DNA from 2 places in the Streptomyces sp. NPDC041068 genome. Region 2 is predicted to be linked to the other one. Evidence: riboswitches for the same ligand, from Rfam matches in the RefSeq annotation. Region 2 holds a riboswitch; the other holds the start of a gene.
What was found. Region 2 has a riboswitch for cobalamin ahead of metE (5-methyltetrahydropteroyltriglutamate--homocysteine S-methyltransferase). Riboswitches for the same ligand answer to the same signal wherever they lie in the genome.
Positions count from the first base shown of each region.

Region 1 (7,035 bases), on a different contig from region 2:
TCCTCCGGCGCACCGGACCGTCGCCTGATCGTCTGGACGATCGCCGAGAAGTCCCGCGTCGCGCCCTCGCCCGCGGCGAACTCCTCGTACAACTGGGCAGCGCGCAGACCGAGTTCGGCATCCACCCCCGCCGCGCGGGCGGCCCCCGCGGCCAGGCCGAGGTCCTTGGCCATGAGCGCGGCGGCGAAGCCGGGCCGGTAGTCGCGGTTGGCAGGGCTGGCGGGGACCGGGCCCGGCACCGGACAGTTGGAGGTGAGCGCCCAGCACTGCCCGGACGCCGTGGATGCCACGTCGAACAGGGCCTGCGCGGACAGGCCCAGGCTCTCGCCGAGCACGAAGGCCTCGCTGACCGCGACCATCGAGACGCCGAGGATCATGTTGTTGCAGATCTTCGCCGCCTGCCCGGCCCCGGCGGCCCCGCAGTGCACGGCCTTCCTGCCCATCGCGCAGAGCAGGGGCTCCGCCTCGGCGAACTCGGCCGCGCCGCCGCCCGTCATGAAGGTCAGCGTGCCCGCCTCCGCCCCGACCACCCCGCCGGAGACCGGGGCGTCCAGGGCGCGGTGGCCCGCGGCGACCGCGGCCTCATGGGCGAGGCGGGCGTCCGCGACGTCGATGGTGGAGCAGTCGACGAACAGCGTGCCCGGGGCGGCCGCGGCGAGCAGCCCCTCGTCGCGGTAGAGGGCGAGGACGTGGCGCCCGGCGGGCAGCATGGTGATCACCACGTCGGCGCCGGAAGCGGCCTCGACCGCGGAGGCCGCGGGCACGACTCCCTTGCTCGCGGCCTCCTTCAGCGCGTCGGCCACCAGGTCGTGGCCGACGACGCGATGGCCCGCCGCAACGAGGTTCGCGGCCATGGGCCCGCCCATGTGGCCGAGGCCGATGAAGGCGATCGTCCGCCACGGCGCCTGCCCCGTACCGTGCTCGGTCCCGCTCACCACGCCACCTCCTGTCCCGCGCCGCCCGCGGCCAGGGAGAGCTCCCGGGCGCCGAGCGGTGCGAAGTATCGTTCGACGTCGTCGTCCGTCACCTCGGAGAGCGTGCCGGGGTTCCAGCGCGGCGAGCGGTCCTTGTCGATGACCTGGGCGCGGATGCCCTCGGCTAGATCGGGCGCGGTCAGGGCGGCGCAGGACACGCGGTACTCCTGGTCCAACACCGCCTCCAGCGAGCCCAGTTCACGTGCGCGGCGCAGCGAGGCCAAGGTCACCTTCAGCGCGACGGGCGACCGGGAGAGCAGCCCGTCGGCGGCCTCCTTCGCCGGGCGGGAGCCGTCCGCGAGGAGGCGGTCGACGATCTCTTCGACGGTGCCCGCGGCGTAGCAGCGGTCGATCCAGGGCCGCTCCTCCGCGAGGGGGCCCGGCGGCGCGTCCCCGACGTACCGCGCGAGGACTTCTCGTACGGGTGTGTCGGCGAGGTCGGCGATCAGCCGGGGCAGCGACGACGACGGCACGAAGTGGTCGGCGAGGCCGCACCTGAGCGCGTCGCCCGCGGTCAGCTGCGCGCCGGTCAGGGCGAGATGGGTGCCGAGTTCGCCGGGCGCGAGGCCCAGGAGGTAGGTGCCGCCGACGTCGGGCACGAAGCCGATGCCGGTCTCGGGCATGGCCACGCGGGAGCGTTCGGTGACCACGCGCACGCCGGCGTGCGCGGAGATTCCGACGCCGCCGCCCATGACGACACCGTCCATGACGGCGACGTACGGCTTCGGGTAGCGGGCTATGCGGGCGTCGAGGCGGTACTCGTCGCGCCAGAAGGCCCGCGTCGCGTCGCCGCTGCCCGCCGTGACGTCCGCATGAATGGACCTGATGTCGCCGCCCGCGCACAGACCGCGCTCCCCCGCCCCCGTGAGCACCACGGTCTCGACGGCGGGGTCGCTCTCCCATGCGGTCAGCGCCTCGTCGACGCGGCGGACCATGGTGTGGGTGAGGGCGTTGAGGGCGCGGGGGCGGTTGAGGGTGATGTGCGCCGCGCGGCCCTCGACGCGGAGGACCACGGGGTCCTCGGCCGCGGTCATCGGACGGCCTCGGTGAGGCCGCGGGCCACGATCACGCGCATGATCTCGTTCGTTCCTTCCAGGATCTGGTGGACCCGCAGGTCCCGGACGATCTTCTCGATGCCGTACTCGCTCAAGTAGCCGTATCCGCCGTGGAGTTGGAGGGCACGGTCGGCCACGGAGTAGCCGGTGTCGGTGGCGAACCTCTTGGCCATGGCGCACAGTTCGGGGGCCCGTGGGTCGCTCCGGTCGAGGGCGTCGGCGGCCTGGCGCACCAGGGCACGGGCCGCGGAGAGCTCCGTCGCCATGTCGGCGAGCCGGAACCGCAGGGCCTGGGCGTCCAGGAGGCGCGCGCCGAACGCCTCGCGGTCGGCGAGGTGGGCGATGCTGCGGTGCAGGGCGCTCTGCGCGCCGCCCAAGGAGCAGGCGGCGATGCCGAGGCGTCCGCCGTTGAGACCGTTCATGGCGATACGGAAGCCCTCGCCCTCGGCGCCGAGGCGGCGGTCGGCGGGGATGCGTACGCCGTCGAGGAGCACCTGGCGGGTGGGCTGGGCGTTCCAGCCCATCTTGCGTTCGTCTGCACCGAAGGAGAGTCCCGCGTCGTCCCGCTCGACGACGAACGCGGAGACGCCGCCGGGTCCCTCCCCTCCGGTGCGGGCCATGACGACGTACACCTGCGAGGTGCCCGCGCCGGAGATGAACTGCTTGACGCCGGTGAGGACATAGTGGTCGCCGTCGCGTTCCGCGCGGGTGCGCAGGGCCGCCGCGTCGGATCCGGCGCCGGGCTCGGTGAGGCAGTAGCTGCCCAGCGTCTCGGCCGCGCACAGGCCGGGCAGCCAGCGGGCGCGTTGGTTCTCGTCGCCGTAGCGGTCGATCATCCAGGCGACCATGTTGTGGATGGAGAGGTATCCGGCGATGGAGGGGCAGCCGGTGGCCAGGGCCTCGAAGACGAGGGTGCCGTCGGTGCGGCCGAGCCCCGAACCGCCGTGTTCCTCGCGTACGTAGACACCACCGAGGCCCAGTGCGGCGGCCTTGCGCAGCACGTCGACGGGGAAGTGCTTGTCGCGGTCCCAGGCCACGGCGTGTGGCGCGAGGTGTTCCTCGGCGAAGTCGAGCGTGACCTCGGCGAGGGCGAGTTGGTCCTTGGTGAGGGTGAGTTGGCCCTGGGCGAGGGTGCCGGTCAGCGAAGTCATCGCGGTCATCCCATCGTCGGGATGGTGAAGTTCGCGCCTTCCCTCGCTCCCGATGGCCAGCGCGAGGTGACGGTCTTGGTGCGGGTGTAGAAGCGGATGGCGTCCGGGCCGTGCTGGTTGAGGTCGCCGAAGCCGGAGCGCTTCCAGCCGCCGAAGGTGTGGTACGCCACCGGGACCGGGATGGGGACGTTGACGCCGACCATGCCCGCGCCGACGCGGCGGGAGAAGTCGCGCGCGGTGTCGCCGTCCCGGGTGAAGATGGCGACACCGTTGCCGTAGGGGTGCTCGGTCGGCAGACGCAGGGCCGCCTCGTAGTCGGCCGCGCGCGCCACGCACAGGACGGGGCCGAAGATCTCCTCGCGGTAGATCCGCATGCGCGGCGAGACGCGGTCGAAGAGCGTGGGCCCGGCGAAGAAGCCGTCCGCGTGTCCCGGCAGGGTGAAGTCGCGTCCGTCGACGACGAGTTCGGCGCCTTCGCCCACGCCGATGTCGACGTAGCGGCGTACGCGGTCGAGCGCGTCGCGGCTGACCAGCGGCCCGAAGTCGGCCTCGGGGTCGTCGGAGCGGCCGATGCGCAGCTCGGCGACGCGCTCCTTGAGGCGGGCGACGAGCGCGTCGGCGGTCTCCTCGCCGACCGGCACGGCGACCGAGATGGCCATGCAGCGCTCGCCGGCCGATCCGTACCCGGCGCCGATGAGGGCGTCCACGGCCTGGTCGAGGTCGGCGTCCGGCATAACGATCATGTGGTTCTTGGCGCCGCCGAAGCACTGGGCGCGCTTGCCGTTCGCGGCGGCGGTGGCGTAGATGTGCGCGGCGATCGGGGTGGAGCCGACGAAGCCGAGCGCCTGGACACGGGAGTCCTCGAGGAGGGTGTCCACCGATTCCTTGCCGCCGTTGACGACGTTCAGGACACCGGGCGGAAGGCCCGCCTCCAGGAAGAGTTCGGCGAGCCTGAGCGGTACGGAGGGCGCGCGTTCGGACGGCTTGAGGATGAAGGAGTTGCCGCAGGCGAGGGCGGGCGCCGCCTTCCACAGCGGGATCATCGCGGGGAAGTTGAACGGGGTGATCCCGGCGGTGACGCCGAGCGGAACGCGCAGGGAGTGCACGTCGATGCCGGTGCCCGCGTTGTCGGTGAACTCGCCCTTGAGCAGATGCGGGATGCCTGCGGCGAACTCGACGACTTCCAGGCCGCGTTGCAGATCGCCATGGGCGTCGGCGACGGTCTTGCCGTGCTCGCTGGACAGCAGTCGGGCCAGCGACTCCCGCTCGCCCTCGACGAGTTGGAGGAACCGCAGCAGCACGCGGGCACGCCGCTGCGGATTCCACTCGCCCCACTCGCGCTGCGCGGCCTGCGCATCGGCGATCGCCGCGGTCGTCTCCGCGCGCCCGGCCAGCGGCACATGTGCTTGTACGGAACCGGAGTTGGGGTCGTAGACATCGGCGAAGAGCCCGGACGTGCCGGGCACGTGCTTGCCGCCGATGAAATGTGTCAGTTCACGGACCATGAGAGCCTGCTCTCGTCAGATGAGATCCGGGGATGGCACGGCAGACCGACGGCGGCACCGGGGTGGGGGTGCGCAGCCGAGAATGCCGTGGGACGCGAAGGCCTAAGAGCCGTCGCGGAGTTGGGTGCCGTCAGGGGCCACCGCTCGCTCCGCCGGTTCACCTGGGTCGTGGGTACGGACCGGTGCCATGCGTGTCTGCTCCATCCTCGTGGACAACACGGAACACCCCGCGGCCGGTATCCTGACTCCCGGATCAGCGCGCGTCCTCCCGCCTTCCCGACGGCACTTGTCCGTCAGTGGCGTATCGCTCTGCGAGAACGCACTCCCCGGTCACAGTGGCGGGACCGCGCCGGATTCACACCGGCTTCCCTGCACCGCGGGCTCTGGTCACGAACATATAGTTGGACGTCCTAGTAAGTCCACCCCCGCCTTACACGAAGGCCGGAAGCAGCGCCTCCACCACGGTCTCGACCGGGGGCAGGAAGTCCTCGGCCGCCGCACCGAGCAGGTAGCGGTGCATGGCCCGTTGGTGGCCCGCCCCGATGAGGAGCAGGGCCCCCGCCTTCGGATCCAGGGCGGCACCCACCCGTCCCGCCGCGCGTTCGGTGCGGAGCAGGTCGGCCACCACGCCCAGCGCCAGGTGGGGGCCCACGTCGCCACCGCGCCGCGCGAGGAGTTCGCGGAGCTGCCGGTCGGACTGCAGGGCGCCGAGCACCGGCATGATCCGGAGGTAGAAACCCTCCAGGCCGCTCACCACCGCGACCAGGTCCGCCCGCAGATCCCCGTCGGCGTCCCGGCTCCCCAGCACGACCGTCGCGTCGGAGAACACCGGCAGATGCTCGCCGATGACCGCCTCCAGCAGGCCGAGTCGGTCGCCGAAGTGGTAGAAGATGCTCGACTCCGCGACACCCGCCCGGCGCGCGATCTCCTTGGTGGACAGGGCGATTCCCGCCTCGCCGAGCACTTCGCCCGTGGTCCTCAGGACCGCCTCCCGCACCCCGGTCGACGGCCGCCCGCGCCGCGCCTGTGCCACCTCGAAATCCCCTTTCCTTATTGAGTGTTCACTCAGGAAGAGGTTAACTTACTGAGAGATCGCTCAGTAAGTCGTACGCCAGTGGTTCGGCACGCCGTCCCGGAAGGAAGACCTCTTATGTCCGGTCCCTCGCAGGAAGCACGCAAGAACTCCATCCGCAGGCTCTACAAGGCACTTGAGTCCGGCGACGTCGACGCGGCCGACGGCCTGTTCACCGACGACTTCGTCACCACCGAGGGCCTGCACCAGAACGTCCGCGGCCCCCAGGGCTTCAAGGAGGCCATCCGCGCGGTGCACGCCGCGTACACCGACCCCTCCTTCGAGATCCTGGACCTCGTGGCCGAGGACGACGCGGTGGTGGTGCGCTGGCGCATGCGGGCCCGCCACACCAGCGAACTGATGGGCGTGCCCGCCACCGGGCGCGAGGTGAGCATGGAGGCGTTCGCCCTGTTCCGCTTCGTCGGCGACCGCGTCAGCGAACGCCACGCCGTCATCGACCGCCTCGGCCTGCTCCAGCAGTTGCGGGCAACGGAGTAGGGAGGTTTCAGGTCGGTCCGTGGTGGGCCAGGGCGTGGTGCGGGTCCCGCTCGCCGTCGACGGGCGCCGGATCGGCGTGGACCAGCGCCGCGGTCAGCCGGGGCACCGCGTGCAGCAGCGCGTGCTCCGCCTCGACCGCCACGTGGTGCGCCTCGCGCACGCCGAGCGAGCCGTCCACGAGGACCGCCACCTCGGCGCGCAGCCGGTGCCCGATCCAGCGCATCCGCAGCTCGCCGACACCCCGTACACCCTCCACGTCCAGGAGGGCCCGTTCGGCCGTGTCCACCAGCGCGGGATCGACCGCGTCCATGACGCGCCGCAGGACCTCGCGGGCGGCGTCCCGCAGGACCAGCAGGATCGCGGCCGTGATGAGCAGGCCGACCACGGGGTCGGCGAGCCGAACGCCCAGGGCGGCGCCGCCCGCGCTCAGCAGCACGGCCAGCGAGGTGAACCCGTCCGTACGGGCATGGAGTCCGTCGGCGACCAGCGCGGCCGAGCCGATCTCGCGGCCGACGCGGATGCGGTACCGGGCCACGCCTTCGTTGCCGACGAAACCGACGAGGGCCGCCACCGCCACGACGGGGATGTGCTCCATGTCCCGCGGATTCAGGAGCCGTTCGACGGCCGTCCACCCGGCGAAGGCGGCCGAGGCGGCGATGGTGAGCACGATGACAAGGCCCGCGAGGTCCTCGGCCCTGCCGTATCCGTACGTGAAGCGGCGCGTCGCGGCTCGCCTCCCGAGGACGAACGCGATGCCGAGCGGCACCGCGGTCAGGGCGT
Region 1 is NZ_JBEZCG010000001.1:278,823-285,857, reverse strand. It holds gene mmsB (3-hydroxyisobutyrate dehydrogenase) at 1-938, opposite strand, end outside; gene AB0B50_RS01020 (enoyl-CoA hydratase/isomerase family protein) at 932-2,008, opposite strand; gene AB0B50_RS01015 (acyl-CoA dehydrogenase family protein) at 2,005-3,189, opposite strand; gene AB0B50_RS01010 (CoA-acylating methylmalonate-semialdehyde dehydrogenase) at 3,186-4,685, opposite strand; cobalamin riboswitch at 4,899-5,079, opposite strand; gene AB0B50_RS01005 (TetR/AcrR family transcriptional regulator) at 5,116-5,718, opposite strand; gene AB0B50_RS01000 (ester cyclase) at 5,836-6,255, shown strand; gene AB0B50_RS00995 (cation diffusion facilitator family transporter) at 6,263-7,035, opposite strand, start outside.
Region 1: another riboswitch for cobalamin. It lies ahead of AB0B50_RS01010 (CoA-acylating methylmalonate-semialdehyde dehydrogenase); the one in region 2 lies ahead of metE (5-methyltetrahydropteroyltriglutamate--homocysteine S-methyltransferase).

Region 2 (7,035 bases):
TACGAGGCCCGGCTGTGGAACGACGTCTTCGTCACCGCCCAGGACCTCCTCGGCATCCCGCGCGGCACGATCCGCGCCACCGTCCTCATCGAGACGATCACCGCGGCCTTCGAGATGGAGGAGATCCTCCACGAACTGCGCGAGCACAGCGCCGGTCTCAACGCGGGCCGCTGGGACTACCTGTTCAGCATGATCAAGACGTTCGGCCACCGCACCGACTTCCTGCTGCCGGACCGCGCCAAGGTCACCATGGCCGCGCCCTTCATGCGCGCCTACACCGAACTGCTCGTGCGCACCTGCCACCGGCGCGGCGCCCACGCCATCGGCGGGATGGCCGCCCACGTGCCGGGCAGGGACCCGGCGGCCAACGAGGCCGTGTTCGCGAAGGTGCGTCTCGACAAGGAGCGCGAGGCCGAGGACGGCTTCGACGGCTCCTGGGTCGCCCACCCCGGCCTGGTGCCCGTGTGCCGCGAGGTCTTCGACGCGGTCCTCGGCACGAGACCCCACCAACTCGACCGCGGCAGGGACGACGTGGAGGTCTTCGCCCAGGATCTGCTGTCGGTGCGGCGCATCAGCGGGCCGCCGACGCCGGAGGGCGTGCGCACCAGCATCGCCGTCGCGCTCGGCTACTTCGCCGCCTGGCTGCGCGGGCAGGGCGCCGTCGCCCTGGACGGACTGATGGAGGACGCGGCGACCGCGGAGATCGCCCGCGTGCAGATCTGGCAGTGGCTGCGGCACCGCGTCATCGAGCGCGAAACGGTGCGACGCCTGCTCGACGACGAGCTCGCCGCCCTGGGTGCCGCGTACCCCTGGGCGCCCCTCGACGACATCCGAGCGCTCTTCGAACGCACCACCCTCAGCGGCGAGTTGCCGCTGTTCTTCACCCCCGATGCCTACTCCCGGCATCTCGTGCGGCAAGCGGAGGCACAGGCATGAGCGAGGCCATTCGACGCGTCGGCGTGGTCGGCGGCGGACAGATGGGCGCAGGCATAGCCGAGGTGTGCGCGCGAGCGGGCCTGGACACCGTGGTGTGCGAGGCGGACGCCGTGGCGGCCCTCGCCGCACGCGGGCGCGTCGAGGCGTCGCTGGCACGCGCCGTGCGGCGCGGCAAGCTTGCCGAGGACGCGGCACGGGACGCGTTCGCCCGCATGATGTTCACCGGCAGCCTGGAGGACCTGGCCGACCGCCAGCTGGTCGTCGAGGCCGTCGTGGAGAACCAGGACGCCAAGACCGAGGTCTTCGCCGCCCTCGACAAGATCGTCGAGGACCCGGACGCGATCCTCGCGACCAACACCTCCTCGCTCCCCGTGATGCGGCTCGGCATGGCGACCACCCGCGCGGACCGGGTCGTGGGCCTGCATTTCTTCAACCCGGTGCCGGTGCTGCCCCTGGTGGAGCTCGTCACCTCCCTGCACACCGCCCCCGAAACCGCGCGCCGCGCCGAGGAGTTCGCGGCCTCGACGCTGGGCAAGAGCGTCATCCGCTCCCGTGACCGGTCGGGCTTCGTCGTCAACGCCCTGCTGATCCCGTACCTCCTGTCGGCGATCCGCATGGCGGAGTCCGGCTTCGCCACCGCCCAGGACATCGACACCGGCATGGAACTGGGCTGCGCCCATCCGCTGGGCCCGCTGAGGCTCGCGGACCTGATCGGCCTGGACACCGTCGCCTCGATCGCCGAATCGCTGTACGAGGAGTTCCGCGAGCCCTTGTACGCCCCGCCGCCGCTGCTGCAACGGATGGTGGAGGCTGGGTTGTTGGGCCGGAAGACAAGGCGCGGCTTCCACGTGTACGGCGAAGACTGACGTCGTCACGTGCGGCGATGTCCGATAGGCTGATCCACGCAGCTGGTTCGCCCCGTCAGCCAGGCGGGACGCGTCGCAAGAGGGAACCCGGTGGGAATCCGGGACTGCCCCGCAGCGGTGAGCGGGAACGACCGCCGTCATACGCACTGGGTCCGACAGACAGGGCCTGGGAAGCGACGGCCACTAGGTGTCTCGTACGACGAGACGTGCCCGCGAGTCCGAAGACCTGCCAACTGCCCGTGCGCGGACCACCCGTGCGCGGACATCCCGGTGACCTCGTGGGCGGGTCGGCGTACATATCAGGCGGACGACCGCGCCTTGCCGCGCGAGGCCGTACCCGCCCGATTCGTCACCCCTTCGCGCTCGCGTCCCGTCGCCGGGATCTCAGGGATTCATCTCGCGAAGGAGATCTCCGTGACCGGCAAGACCGCAGCCGCGGCAGCACGGGCCACCGTGTACGGCTACCCCCGCCAGGGCCAGAACCGCGAACTGAAGAAGGCCGTCGAGGGCTACTGGAAGGGCCGCGTCACCGCCGACGCCCTCCGGTCCACCGCCGCCGAACTCCGCGGCAGGAACTGGCGGCAGCTGGCCGAGGCCGGCATCCACGAAGTGCCCACCGGCGACTTCTCCTACTACGACCACGTCCTGGACACCACTGTCATGGTCGGCGCGATCCCCGCGCGCCACCGTGCCGCCGTGGACGCGTCCCCCCTGGACGGCTACTTCGCCATGGCCCGCGGCACCCAGGACGTGGCGCCGCTGGAAATGACCAAGTGGTTCGACACCAACTACCACTACCTCGTCCCCGAGTTGGGCCCGGACACCGTGTTCACGGCCGACTCCACCAAGCAGGTCTCCGAGTTCAAGGAGGCCCTCGCCCTCGGCCTGACCGCCCGGCCCGTCCTGGTCGGCCCGGTCACCTACCTCCTGCTCGCCAAGCCCGCCCCGGGTGTCGCCGCGGACTTCGACCCGCTCACCCTCCTGGACCGGCTCCTGCCGGTGTACGCGGAGGTCCTCGCCGACCTGCGCGCGGCGGGCGCGGAGTGGGTTCAGCTGGACGAGCCCGCCCTCGTCCAGGACCGCACCCCGGCCGAGCTGAACGCCGCCGCGCGCGCCTACCGCGACCTGGGCGCGCTCACCGACCGGTCGAAGCTGCTGGTGGCGACGTACTTCGGGCGGCTCGGCGAGGCGCTGCCCGTGCTCGCCAAGGCCCCGGTCGAAGGCCTCGCCCTGGACTTCACCGAGGCCGGCGCCGCCAACCTGGACGCCCTGGCCGAAGTCGGCGGACTGCCCGACAAGCGGCTGGTCGCCGGTGTGGTCAACGGCCGCAACATCTGGGTCAACGACCTGGAGAAGTCCCTGGCCACCCTCGGTACCCTGCTCGGTCTCGCCGACCGGGTCGACGTGTCGGCGTCCTGCTCCCTGCTGCACGTGCCCATCGACGCCACGGCCGAGCGGGACATCGAGCCGCAGATCCTGCGCTGGCTCGCCTTCGCCCGCCAGAAGACCACCGAGATCGTCGCGCTCGCCAAGGGCCTCGCCCAGGGCACCGACACGATCGCCGCCGAACTGGCCGCCAACCGCGCCGACCTGGCCTCGCGCGCGGGCTCGCCGATCACCCGCGACCCCGCCGTGCGCGACCGCGCCGCAGGCGTCACCGAGGCCGACTCCCGCCGCTCCCAGCCGTACGCCGAACGGGCCGCGGCCCAGCGGGCCCACCTCGGCCTGCCCCTGCTGCCGACCACGACCATCGGGTCCTTCCCGCAGACCGGCGAACTGCGCACCGCCCGCGCCGACCTGCGCGCGGGCCGGATCGACACGGCCGGCTACGAGGAACGCATCAGGGCCGAGATCCAGGAAGTCATCTCCTTCCAGGAGAAGGCCGGTCTCGACGTCCTCGTGCACGGCGAGGCCGAACGCAACGACATGGTCCAGTACTTCGCCGAGCAGCTCACCGGCTACCTCGCCACGCAGCACGGCTGGGTCCAGTCCTACGGCACGCGCTACGTCCGCCCGCCGATCCTCGCGGGCGACATCTCCCGCCCGGAGCCCATGACGGTGCGCTGGACGACGTATGCCCAGTCCCTGACGGGACGCCCGGTCAAGGGCATGCTCACCGGTCCCGTCACCATGCTCGCCTGGTCCTTCGTCCGCGACGACCAGCCGCTCGGCGACACCGCGCGTCAGGTCGCCCTCGCCCTGCGCGACGAGGTGAACGACCTGGAGACCTCCGGGAGTTCGGTGATCCAGGTCGACGAGCCCGCCCTGCGCGAGACGCTGCCCCTGCGGGCTGCCGACCGCCCGGCCTACCTGGAGTGGGCCACGGACGCCTTCCGGCTCAGCACCAGCGGCGTGCGCCCGGACACGCAGATCCACACCCACATGTGTTACGCGGAGTTCGGGGACATCGTCCAGGCCATCGACGACCTCGACGCCGACGTGATCAGCCTGGAGGCGGCCCGCTCGCACATGCAGGTCGCCCGTGAACTGGCCGCCCACGGCTACCCGCGCGAGGCGGGACCCGGCGTCTACGACATCCACTCCCCGCGCGTTCCCAGCGCGCAGGAAGCGGCCGAGCTGCTGCGCGCGGGCCTGGAGGCCATTCCCGCCGAGCGGCTGTGGGTGAACCCCGACTGCGGCCTGAAGACCCGCGGCTGGCCCGAGACCAGCGCATCGCTCGACAGCCTGGTCACGGCCGCCCGCACGGTCCGTGAGGAACTGCGGGTCGGGAAGCAGACGAAGTAGGACCGGACGCTGAACCCTTTGCCCCAGTGAGGGCGTCGGCGGCCGTACCGCTCAGCGCAGTACGGCCGCCAGCAGGTCGGCCCCCAACGCGGTCAGATCGGGCACGTTGAGGGTGTGCCGGACATAGCGGCCGTCCCGCCGGGCCGTGAGCAGGCCCGCACGGCGCATGACCGCGAGATGCCGGGAGACCTCCGGCAGCGAGAGTTCCCAGGCGGCGGCCAGCTCACCGGTGGTGTGCGGGCCGCGCGCCAGGGTGCGCAGGAGTCGCAGGCGTACGGGGTGGGAGAGCGCGTCGAGCCGTAGCGTGACCGTCTCCAGCGACACCGGCTCCGACGGGCCCGGTTCGGCCACGGGGTACTGCACCACCGGCGGCCACCCCGGCGCGTGCACCACCACCAGGTGCGGGCCGCCGAAGACGCTGGGGATGAAGGTGACGCCGGTGCCGTCGGCGGTGGTCGCCTTGTCCTGCAGCTTGTCCACGACGATGCAGTCCCCGTCCGGCGCCAGGGCGACCGCGCCGGAGACCGACGCGAGTGCCGCACCGAGGCCCTGCCGCTTGTGCAGGTCGTTCTTGACGCGCAGGTCCGTGGCGAGCCGCACGGCGACACCCGCCCAGGCCGCGTCGAAGAAGGCGTCGGCGCACAGTTCGAGGGTCCCGCGCACCCGCGCCCGCACCGCTGCCGGATCCGCGAGCAGCCGTTCCGCGAAGGCCTCCTGCCGCGCCCCGCGTGCCTGGGCCAGATCAAGGGCCCGCTCGCGCGCGGCCGCGTCGGTGAGCGGCGACGCCGCGAAGGGGACCCGGCTGCTGCCGCACGTGGTGATGAGCGCGGCGGTCACATACCTCTCGTCGTCGATCCGGTCGACGTCGTCCAACTCCTCGGCGAGGGTCGGCCGGGGCCGTGCGGGCAGCAGGAAGTCGGCCTGCGAGGAACGCCAGAGGAACTCCGCCTCGCGCAGCCGCTCGACCAGCTCGGGCGGCAGCCCGGCCCACACGTCGGCGGCCCAGTCGGCGAGCTGCGGATGGTGCCCGGGTTCGGCCAGCGCGTGCAGCATCGCGGTCAGCTCGGCCAGCGGCGACGCGGCGAACCGCACGTGCTCGGACGGCAGGCCTGTGATGTCGATGCGCAACGTCATCCCTTCATCATCGCTGGTCGGACGGTCGGCGACGACGACAGTTGACGGTGTCCGTCAAGTGACGTGTCCCGCAGGGCGGTCGACCGCACGGTGAGCTCCATGCCCACCACCCAGATCTCCAGGCCCACCACCCGCAAGCTCCAGCCCCGTGCACTCGTCCGCGCCTCCGGAGGACCCCGCTATGCCGTCGCCCTGGCCGTGGACGCCCTCGGCACCGGCCTGCTGCGCCCCTTCCTGCTGCTCTACGGCGTGACGGTCCTGAAGCTGTCCGCCCCGGCCACCGGCATCGCCATGACGGTCGGCATCGTCGCGGGTCTGGTGTGCATGCCCGCGCTGGGCCGGTGGCTGGACCGGGGCGCACGCAGCACGGTCGTGGCCGCGTCGATGCTGGTGCGGGTCCTCGGCGTGGCGGTGCTGCTCGCCACCCCCGCGGGGAACGTCTGGCTGTTCGGGACGGCCACGCTCTTCCTCGGCATCGGCAACCAGGCGTGGCCGGCCGCCCATGCGGCGCTCGTGGCCACGGTCTCCCACGGGCGCGAGCGCGACGCGGCGCTCGCCGCGGGGCGTGCCCTGCGGAACGCGGGCTTGGGTGTGGGCGCGCTCGTCGCCACCGCTTGCCTGGCGGGCGGCGCGGGCGCGTTGCGGGCGCTGGCCGCCGTCACCGGGGCCGCCTATCTCGCGGCGGCGGTCCTTGCCTGGTCGGTCCACCTGCACGCGCGTCCGGCCGCTGCCCCGGCCGAGCGCGAGGGAGAGCCGGAAGGTCCCGCACCCCGGATGCGCGCGCTGCTTGCCGCCAACGTCATCTACGTCTTCTGCCTCAACGTCCCCGAGATCGCGCTCCCGCTCATCCTGGTGACGCAGTTGGACGCGTCCCCGGTCTGGTCGGCGGCCGTCTTCGTGGCCAACACCGTGCTGGTGGTCGCCCTGCAGGTGCCGGTCACCGTCGCGCTGTCCCGCTACTCACGGCGGGCCGTCCTTGCGCTCGGCGGCGTGCTGCTCGCCGCGTCCTACGTCGGTTTTCTCGCGGCCACCGGTCCGGGACACGGCTGGGGCGCCCCGGCCGTCGCCGCGGTGTCCGTGCTCTGCACCATCGGCGAGATCGTCTACGCGGGCAGCGCCACCGCACTGGTCACCGCCCTCGCCCCGGCCCATGCCCTGGGCCGTGCGCTGGCCCGCTTCGAACTCTCCACGGGCTTCGGGCTCGCGGTCTCCCCGGCGGTCATCACGGCGCTGGCACCCCACGGCCCGGCGGCGCTGTGGGGGAGCCTGGCCGGTGCGACGCTGCTGTCCGCCGGTGCCGTCGCCGCCGAGAAGGATCACGTGGTCGACCCCGGTATCGGGACACGGGCGGCCA
Region 2 is NZ_JBEZCG010000012.1:211,328-218,362, forward strand. It holds gene aceB (malate synthase A) at 1-936, shown strand, start outside; gene AB0B50_RS27600 (3-hydroxybutyryl-CoA dehydrogenase) at 933-1,802, shown strand; cobalamin riboswitch at 1,829-2,051, shown strand; gene metE (5-methyltetrahydropteroyltriglutamate--homocysteine S-methyltransferase) at 2,217-4,547, shown strand; gene AB0B50_RS27610 (helix-turn-helix domain-containing protein) at 4,599-5,681, opposite strand; gene AB0B50_RS27615 (MFS transporter) at 5,781-7,035, shown strand, end outside; gene AB0B50_RS27620 (bifunctional 2-methylcitrate synthase/citrate synthase) at 6,998-7,035, opposite strand, start outside.